3 regions of the Priestia sp. MDV22-iso46 genome follow, and region 2 is predicted to be linked to each of the others. Evidence: riboswitches for the same ligand, from Rfam matches in the RefSeq annotation. Region 2 holds a riboswitch; each other region holds the start of a gene.
The links. A riboswitch is a leader RNA that binds a small molecule or an ion and turns the genes downstream of it on or off. The one in region 2 is predicted to bind S-adenosylmethionine.
Positions count from the first base shown of each region.

Region 1 (3,281 bases), 210 kb from region 2:
AGCGGATGAATTCCAATTAGACGTAGGAGCAGTAGCAGAAATTGTGGGAGGAAAGCCGGGACCTATTATCGCTATTCGAGCTGATATTGATGCGCTGCCAATTGAAGAAAAAACCAATCTGCCATTTGCTTCTGAAGTGAACGGTGTTATGCACGCATGCGGCCATGATTTTCATACGGCTTCTATAATCGGAGCAGCTATCCTTCTTAAAGAGCGTCAGCAGGAGCTTTGCGGTACGGTTCGATTTATCTTTCAGCCAGCCGAAGAAACGGCTTCTGGGGCAAAAATGCTAGTTGAAAAAGGTGTGCTCGAAGGAGTGGAAGCGATATTTGGGATGCATAACAAACCGGATCTTCCTGTAGGGACCATTGGTATCAAACCGGGACCTTTAATGGCAAGTGTTGATCGTTTTGAAATTGACGTCAAAGGAGTAGGAGGTCACGCAGGTATCCCTGAAAAAACAATAGACCCAATTGCTGCTGCTGGTCAAATTGTTACTAGTTTACAAACCATTGTCAGCCGTAATCTCAGCCCCTTTCAAAATGTTGTTGTCAGCATAACTCAAATCCATGGAGGGAGCTCGTGGAACGTCATTCCTGACAAAGTAACGCTTGAAGGAACTGTGCGTACCTTTCAAGAAGAAGCGAGAGAAAAAATACCGGCTCTTATGAAACGAACTGCTGAAGGGATTGGCGCAGCTTTCGGGGCTTCAGTAGACGTTAAATGGTATCCATATCTTCCTGTAGTAAACAATGATGATACGCTGGAAAAACTAGTTACTAAAGCGGCAGAGGATCTTAGTTATCAAGTCGTAGAAGCTGAACAATCGCCTGGAGGAGAAGATTTTGCCGTATATCAGCAGCATGTACCAGGATTTTTTGTATGGATGGGTACAGCTGGAGAATATGAATGGCACCATCCTTCTTTTTCATTAAATGAAGAGGCATTACTTGTAGCAGCTTCTTATTTTGCTAATCTAAGCTTTCATTTTTTGAATTCATTCCATTACCGAAAAAATTAAAATATTTTTATTTTTCTATTTACGGGGATGGAATTGTTTGATAAAATAAATTTTAAATTAAAAAAGTTATCACGAGTGGACGAGAGATCTGGCTCTTTGACTCCACAGCAACCTACGAATGTAAGGTGCTCCTACCAGCAAAGCATGTGCTTTGGGTGATAAAACGGGTGAAAAACTCATTTTGCATCAAAGCAAAATGAGTTTTTTTATTTTTCTAAAAGGAGAGGGTTTTATGAGTCATACAGCAGTTGCAGCACATACAGGAGAGAAAGCATTAAAGGAAGCAGTGAAATTATTAGGAAAGCATTATCAAGTAGCTTATCGGGAATTAGAAACATTTTATGAAATTGTGGTCGAAAACCATGTTCGTACATATGCTGTAGGCATAGATATTAAAGATGTACAAAAAGCAAATGAACTAGAAATTTATTCATCATGCTGTTCCAAGCTTGAGCGAGTAGGCTGTCTTTTATAGAAGAAGTCTGCTCGCGCCTCTATTTTTTAAGTGTTTTTAAATAGAAAGCATGGTTTTTGACAAGCAAAGAATCTGGTGGGTATAATCAATACTCACCAGGTTTTAAAATTAATCATAAATTGTCGAAATTTTTACACAAATTAAAGGTTACATTCGAAATGAATTGTGGTATGTTATAAAACAAGAATATTTTATGAAAGGAGCATTGAAATGGAAATGTCTCTTGAACACGGAAACGATGCAGGAAGCGAACAGCTTATTGATCGTATCCTAGACTTTTTAGAAGATGACGAAAAGTAAAAAAAGAGTGTGCGGTGCTATCCCTAGCCGCGCACTCTTTTTTTATCATGTGCGTAAAGGCAGCGCCATACTATGATACATAGGGATAGAATGAAAGAGTCTCTGTCAAAGGGATTGACGAATGGTTTTGTTTGATAGAAAATTTAGAAAAAGGAAAGAGATGAAGGGTATGTCGAACAAAACATCTTTGTATCAAACAAAAGAACAGTTAAAAAAACTTGTAAGCGAATTGGTTTCTATACCTAGCGTGACAGGAACGATGGCAGAAGTGGAAATGGCTGAATCGATAGCGTCTTATTTATTGAAGCTGCCTTACTTTCAAAAAAACGAGCAAGTCGAGCTTCATTCAACAGGAGACGGGCGATCGATTGTCACAGCTTTTGTTCAAGGGAAAAATACGAATAAAACAGTTGTACTAGTAAGTCATTACGATGTAGTGGATGTACAAGATTATGGACAGTGGAAAAAGGATGCTTTTCACGCTGATACATTAACGAGTACTTTTTATAACCATATGGAACAAGTTCCGGCGCACGTACAAAAGGATATGATAAAAGGAGACTGGCTTTTTGGCAGAGGAACGATGGACATGAAAGCAGGCATTGCCCTGCATATCAGTATGGTTGAACGAGCATGCAACGGAGAGTTTGACGGAAACATCCTGCTGCTGTCGGTGCCGGATGAAGAAGTAAATTCGCTTGGGATGAGAAAAGCAGTGCCTGTTCTTTTAGAACTTGCCCGCAAACATCAGCTGGATTTTTCTCTCATGCTAAATGCAGAACCAGTGTTCAGCCGCTATCCTGGAGATCAAACGAACTATGTGTACTCAGGATCGATTGGGAAGATCATGCCAAGCTTTTTGTGTTATGGAAAAGAAACTCATGTAGGGGAACCGCTAGCTGGTTTAAATGCTAATTTACTAGCTTCTTATTTAACAAAAGAAATAGAATTAAACGTTGATTTTTGCGAAAAAGTAAGAGAAGAAACGAGTCCACCTCCTACGGTGCTGATACAAAAAGATTTAAAAGAAGAGTATTCAGTTCAAGTTCCGCACTCTGCCGTTGTATTATTTAATTTATTTATGTTAAACCGCTCTCTTAAAGAAGTAACAGATCTGCTGTTGAAATCGGCTGACAAAGCGGCTTTGAATGTGAAAAAACACTATAATAAAGCCGCTAGGCAGTATGCTGCGGGAATGGAGGGTTCATCTCTTGACGTGAACGTATGGACGTATGAAGAACTTTATACTCATGCAGTCAAACAGCACGGTCAAAAATATGTGCAAGAAATGGAAGCAGCACTTTTGGCACAAGAGGATGATGATAGAAATAAAACCATTAAATTAGTAAACTCTTTAGCTGGTTTATGTAAAGAAGCAGCTCCGATGATGGTCTTATTTTTTACGCCGCCTCTTTATCCGGCCGTTTGTTCACATGATGATCCGTTTGTACAAGAGATTTTGTCAAACGTACAGGCAATTGCCAA
Region 1 is NZ_JBZVWT010000001.1:1,761,295-1,764,575, reverse strand. Features, by position in the region: gene AC4NPH_RS09050 (M20 peptidase aminoacylase family protein) at 1-1,021, shown strand, start outside; SAM riboswitch class I at 1,085-1,186, shown strand; gene AC4NPH_RS09045 (hypothetical protein) at 1,254-1,496, shown strand; gene AC4NPH_RS09040 (M20/M25/M40 family metallo-hydrolase) at 1,966-3,281, shown strand, end outside.
Region 1: another riboswitch for S-adenosylmethionine. It lies ahead of AC4NPH_RS09045 (hypothetical protein); the one in region 2 lies ahead of AC4NPH_RS07980 (trans-sulfuration enzyme family protein).

Region 2 (3,281 bases):
CGTACGTATCGTGTGAAACTAAAATTTCATCCCCTGATTCAAAAATAGATAACACCGATGAGATAGCAGCCATACCTGATGAAAAAGCAAAACCAGCGTATCCATTTTCTAGCTGAGCAATGGTGTTTTCTAAAGCCTCACGAGTTGGATTTCCTGAACGAGAATAGTCATAGCGGCCGTTGTTCGTCTCATCTTCTTGGTTAAATGTAGATACCTGATAAATAGGTACGTTAACCGCTCCAAAATGACCGTCAATTCCTGTATTTGCATGAATTAAGTTCGTACCGAATCTATGTTTATTATTGTTGGTATGCATCAAATGCCTCCTTCAAATCTTTAATTAAATCATCTGCGTGCTCAATTCCAACTGATAATCGCAGTAAACAGTTTGTTACTCCAACACGATTTCGAATTTCCTCGGGAATATCAGCGTGTGTTTGACGAGCTGGGAATGTCATTAAACTTTCCACGCCTCCTAAGCTTTCTGCAAATGTAATAACTTTAACATTTTCCAAAAGCGTGGACACGATGTCAGGGTGTGAGACAGCAAAAGAAATCATGCCTCCAAATCCAGTCGCTTGTTTCTTCATGATTTCATAGCCTGGATGTGTTTCAAGACCAGGGTAATACACTTTTTCTACGAGATCATGAGCAGTAAGCCAATTTGCAATTTTCAGTGCGTTTTCGTTATGCTTTTCCATACGAAGCGCTAGCGTCTTAACACCGCGCAACAACAACCAGCTATCTTGTGGACCTAAGATTGCCCCAGCTGCATTTTGATAAAAACGAATTTTCTCTCCTAAGCTACTACATCGAGCGACTACAAGACCAGCAACTACATCATTATGCCCCCCAATGTATTTGCTCGCACTATGTATCACAATATCTGCTCCAAGCTCTAAAGGACGCTGATAGTAAGGGGACATGAATGTATTGTCAACGATAGTAAGCAAATCATGCTGTTTAGCTAACGCAATTGCTTCGGGCAAATCAGTCACGTGCATCATTGGATTTGTAGGTGTTTCAATAAATAAAGCTTTCGTGTTGGGACGAAGCGCATCTTTTACTTGCTCGAGATGGGCTGTGTTGACGTACGAAACAGTAATTCCTTGCTCTGAAAAGATTTCATTTAGTACTCGGTACGTTCCTCCGTATAAATCTTCTGATACAATTAAATGATCTCCGTTTTTAAATAGTGCTAAAACTGCCATTACGCCCGCCATTCCTGAAGCAAATGCTACTCCTACTTCTCCTTTTTCTAAAGCAGCAATTGCTTCTTCCAATGCTGTACGAGTAGGATTTGCCGTACGTGCATAGTCAAATCCTGTACTTTGCCCTAAAGCAGGATGAGCAAATGTTGATGCTTGATAAATGGGTGTTGTAATAGAACCTGTTGAAGGGTCGCGACCTACTCCTGAACGAACTAATAAAGTTTCAATTTTCATCTATTTCTCTCCTTAACTCAAAATAAAAAACACTCTTCACAGATGGAAGAGTGTTCGTTTATACACGATTTCTCTCATCTGTTAGAACAATACTGATGTTCCACAGGAATTAGCACCGTTCAAATGAATGTTTCATTTGATGGTTGCCGGGCATCGCAGGGCCAGTCCCTCCGCCACTCTTGATAAGAGTTCTATATAATTGTTGGTGGTTAACGTTTGTTGTTAATAACTTTAATAAAGATTTTCTTTATTGTCAACATAATTTTCTAAAAAATTCAAATCATCTCATTTGTTTATTCAATATACTTATCCTGATAAGCACATAAAAAAAAGAGACGACAGCCAGGTCTCTTTTTCTAAGGCAAGTGCACAGATTTTACGTGAGCTAACTTCCAATACATACTTTCTCCATTTGCCGTAATTAGTTCAACAATATTATTAGAAACTTCTTTAAGTACGCCAATTTTTTCTGATTGATCCCCTAAATCTAATACGACCAGTTGATTTTCATATTTTTTAAGCTGCTCTTCAAAGTTTCTGACAAAAGGTGCAGAGGCGGGCCTTACCGGGAGCTCTTTGTCACTTAAAGAATAAGGGGTTAACTCATTACTGTAAGGGGTAAGCCATTTCAAATGATGTAGAGAAACAAAGACATTTTTATACACTGGAGAATAAAACACAAGATAATCATTCAGCACGCTTGTGATATAGCCATGCAATGATTTCCCTCCCGTTACATAAATTTCAATAAATTTCCCTTTTGCCTGCTGTAAAATATTACGATAAGAAATTCGCTGACTTTCTTCTATCAAGTTCTCTTCTATTTCACGTAAAACCGTATAGTCTTCTTCTGATACTTCTCGCAAACGATGCATGTGTAAAAGAGGAATATACAAATAATCATGTCCATTATACAAAATCATGACATCTAACCCTAAGTCAACAAGTCTGCCAATAAACTTAGTTTTCCCTGAAATATCTACTTCTACAATTTTATTAATATAACGATTTATACTCATTCTCCTCCCTCTTTCCTATATGACAGAAAAGGTGCTTTATAAGCACCTTTTTTGTTCTTATTCATTATGCTTTCCAACGATAATTTTTTGTTTGGATGACTTGCTCTCTTGACGCTGACGAGTGTGAATCTGTGCGGCGGCTTTTTCCTGACGAGTGTGAACCTGTGCGGCGGCTTCTTCCTGACGAGTGTGAACCTGTGCGGCGGCTTTTTCCTGTACGACCTTCTGGAACGCCTTCCGTTGATCCTCCGTCTTCAGCATTTGTATTTTCCTCTTTCTGCTCATCATCTTGATTATTATTTTGTTTAAAAGATCCTTTTGCTCCTACACAAATGGTTTTAACATGTCTTGGCTGTAAGCGTAATACTTGATTGTCCTGAACAAGGGTAAAAGTACCATTCCGACTTTGCACCAATACACCTTCTACAGCTTCTGGACCGCCGCCGTTGATCGATACCCATTTGTGTGATAGATGAGTAAATAAATTATTAAAGTTTTTTGATTTCATATAAGTTGGTTCCTGATTTGTAGCAAATTGATTATTCATTTGAATGTTATTATTGTTATTATTATTGTTATTATTGTTTTGATATTCACTTATACTTTTTACATGTTCAACATTGATATAGACGATACCATCATCTTCCGACAGTAATACAAGGTAAGCAGACTCTGACGAACCTAATACGTCAAGGAGCTGGCCTGCTTTTTTCTCAGGACCCCCTTGATTTATTTGAACATATTTACTTTTCAGTAATGATAAAGTACTAGCAAATGTCTTGCCTCTATACAACTCTAAAGTACCGTCATTATCAAA
Region 2 is NZ_JBZVWT010000001.1:1,552,129-1,555,409, forward strand. Features, by position in the region: gene AC4NPH_RS07975 (trans-sulfuration enzyme family protein) at 1-316, opposite strand, end outside; gene AC4NPH_RS07980 (trans-sulfuration enzyme family protein) at 300-1,445, opposite strand; SAM riboswitch class I at 1,517-1,634, opposite strand; gene AC4NPH_RS07985 (hypothetical protein) at 1,802-2,464, opposite strand; gene AC4NPH_RS07990 (spore coat protein) at 2,529-3,281, opposite strand, start outside.

Region 3 (3,281 bases), 110 kb from region 2:
TTAATTCAACACAAAAAAACAACTGTGCTTCCTGATCCTTCTCCCATCCAGACTTTTACTGTCGGCTCTAGATTTTAACTAGATCCACCGCTAACATACATCGTATGAAAACGGGTCACGGGCTTAAAAGCATACGCTTTATCACCGCCGGTTGGGACTTACACCCGACCCCGAAGGATAATATATTCGACTGCTATAGTCTTATTTGTTTTACATTATAGCAAAGTAAAATCGACTTGTCACATCATTTAACTTCGTTTTTTCACATCTATTCTTTAAAATCCAGCTTTTAGCTTATTTTTTCTTTTTTAATACATAGCATCCATACAAAAGCTAGTCCAATATAGCCAAATATCGGATACAAAAACTCAAGAAGCTGGGCATATCCGAATTGCCCAATAATAAAGCAGGCCAAGATAATAAACGCAAAAGCTTGTTTGTCATTCAGGGGAAGAAATGACTGAAGCTGCTTAGCGATTCCAAATACATTTCCAATCAATGTAGTAAAAATCTCGCCTAACACAACTACCGTAAATAAAACATTCACCCACGCTGAGATATTTTTAACAACGGCACTCATCGGAATATCAAGTTGAAATGAATAAGGCAAATTGGAAAGGGCAAGATGAGTAGAAACAAGCATAAACGTAAGTACACACCCTCCTATTACGGCCCCTTTTTTAATCACGCTCCTATCCTTCACGGAGCTTCCTAATGGAACCAAAACGGCCTGAGCCAAAGCTAGATTTAGGGAAATATATAAAAAGGGACTAACCGCCCACTTCCACTGCGTGACGAGCGTTAAATCCGGCTTCGTTTGAATCAGTGAGAAATAGCTGATATTTGGCACAAAGATGATAAAAGCAAATGAAAGCATCATCGGCACAACAAGAGAATTAACCATTAAAATACCGTTAATTCCTTTTGCGATAAATATATAAGTTAAAACAATTGTAAAAATCATCCCAACAGGAGGCCACAGTCCAAACTGTTCTTTTCCTATTGCCCCCGTACTCGCTAGCATGACTGAAGTTACTCCAAATAAAATGACAATCATTACACCGTTTACCGCTTTTCCAAGCACATCACCAAATAAATATGTATTAAGCTGCTGATAAGAAGAAGCCCCAATTGCGTGCGAAAGCAGCATCATTTTTGAACCTAGCCAAATAAAAAACAAGCCGCTGACCAAAATTCCGACCATTCCAAGTTCCCCGTACTGTGTAAAAAATTGAACGATTTCCTTGCCTGTTGCAAAACCGGCTCCTACAACGGTGCCTACATACGTAGCAGCAACCTGCAGCGTGAGTTTCCACCTTTTCATGCCCATCACCCTTCTACCCTTCATAGTTCACTATATGTAGAAACGATTAAAAAAAGACGAGCCTTTTTACGTGTAAATCTACGCATATCCCAGCGCTTGTGCCTTTTCGTTTATTTTTTATTTTTCATTTTCTTTTTGTATTTCTCACAAAAAACTCCTTAACCCCTAACATAACAGTCATTTTTAAACAAAATATACGGATATTTTCCCTTTAGCTTTTAAATTTCCCTCAATATTTGCTGGAAATTCACAATTTACTGTTGTATAATTTCTAAAAATCAGATAAATTATTAAATAAGTATTCTTTCTATTTAAAAAAATATGTTTCAATTATATACAATTGATTCTTATCATGAGAGGTGGAGGGACTGGCCCTTTGAAACCTCAGCAACCAGTCGTTAGAGACATGGTGCTAAATCCAGCAAGCAATTTATTGCTTGGAAGATAAGAAGGCGAAAAAAGTCTTCTTCTTAAGAAGACTTTTTCTATTTTATCGGCATATTGCATAAAACGAATCACTCGTGAAATAGAAGCGGAACAATTTAAGGAGGTTTTGACATGGGGTTACTTGAAGATTTAAAGTCTAAAATTTTAATTGGGGATGGTGCCACTGGTACCCTCCTTTACTCACACGGTATTGACAGCTGTTTTGAAGAACTAAACATCACCAAACCAGAAGAGGTTTCTCGTATTCACAGAGCCTATGTAGAAGCTGGTGCAAACGTTATTCAAACAAATACGTACGCTGCTAATTATCAAAAACTTGCCCGTTATGGATTAGAAGATTCAGTCAAAGACATCAATGTTGCTGGTGTAAAATTAGCGAAACAAGCTGCAAAAGATCAGGCTTACGTGGTTGGTACACTCGGCGGAATTCGTTCTTTCCAAAAAAACGCTATTAGTTTAGAAGAGGTTAAGCGAAGCATTCGTGAACAAATGTTTTGGCTTTTAAATGAAGGCGTGGATGGCCTTTTATTTGAAACATACTATGATTTCGAAGAATTAAAGACCGTTCTTACACTGGCAAGAAAAGAAACGGATAAGCCTATTATTACCCACGTTTCCCTGCATGATATTGGCGTGCTGCAAGATGGCCGTCCTTTAGCAGATGCATTAAAAGAATTAGAAGCGTTGGGAGCAGATGTTGTCGGGCTAAACTGCCGCTTAGGTCCTTATCATATGATTCAGTCTCTTGAAGAAGTACCGCTTCCTGATCGTGCTTTCTTATCTGCTTACCCTAATGCCAGCCTTCCGGCGTATGTGGAAGGAAAGCTGGAATATGAAACTAATGAAGACTACTTTGTAGAAAGCGCGCGTTTATTCCGCGAACAAGGGGTTCGCTTAATTGGAGGATGCTGCGGTACAACACCAGCTCACGTACGCGCAATGTCATCTGCCTTAAAAGACCTGCCTCCGATTACAAGCAAAGTCGTTAAAATGAGACCAGCCGTTACGGTTCAAGAGCGTGAGCAGCAGGATAAACCTCATATGCATGAAATTGTGAAGAAGCGCCGCTCGGTTATCGTCGAGCTAGATCCGCCTAAACAGCTTGGTCCGACGAAATTTTTAGAAGGCGCAAAAGCACTTGATAAAGTCGGCGTAGATGCTATTACATTAGCTGATAATTCTCTTGCCTCACCTCGCATCAGCAACTTGGCAATGGCAACACTGATGCAGCAAGAAACAAAAGCACGACCGCTTATTCATATTACCTGTCGCGACCGAAATTTAATTGGACTTCAATCTCATTTAATGGGACTTCATACGCTAGGAATGAATCAAGTGCTTGCAATTACCGGTGATCCGTCAAAAGTTGGCGATTTCCCTGGCGCCACTTCGGTCTACGATTTATCTTCATTTGACTTGATTAGTTTAATCGCTCAGTTTAATGAAGGACTATCTTATTCCGGTAAACCGCTTGGTCAAAAAACCAATTTTTCCATCGCAGCTGCCTTTA
Region 3 is NZ_JBZVWT010000001.1:1,666,737-1,670,017, forward strand. Features, by position in the region: FMN riboswitch at 32-182, opposite strand; gene AC4NPH_RS08580 (YkvI family membrane protein) at 290-1,324, opposite strand; SAM riboswitch class I at 1,669-1,775, shown strand; gene AC4NPH_RS08585 (bifunctional homocysteine S-methyltransferase/methylenetetrahydrofolate reductase) at 1,883-3,281, shown strand, end outside.
Region 3: another riboswitch for S-adenosylmethionine. It lies ahead of AC4NPH_RS08585 (bifunctional homocysteine S-methyltransferase/methylenetetrahydrofolate reductase); the one in region 2 lies ahead of AC4NPH_RS07980 (trans-sulfuration enzyme family protein).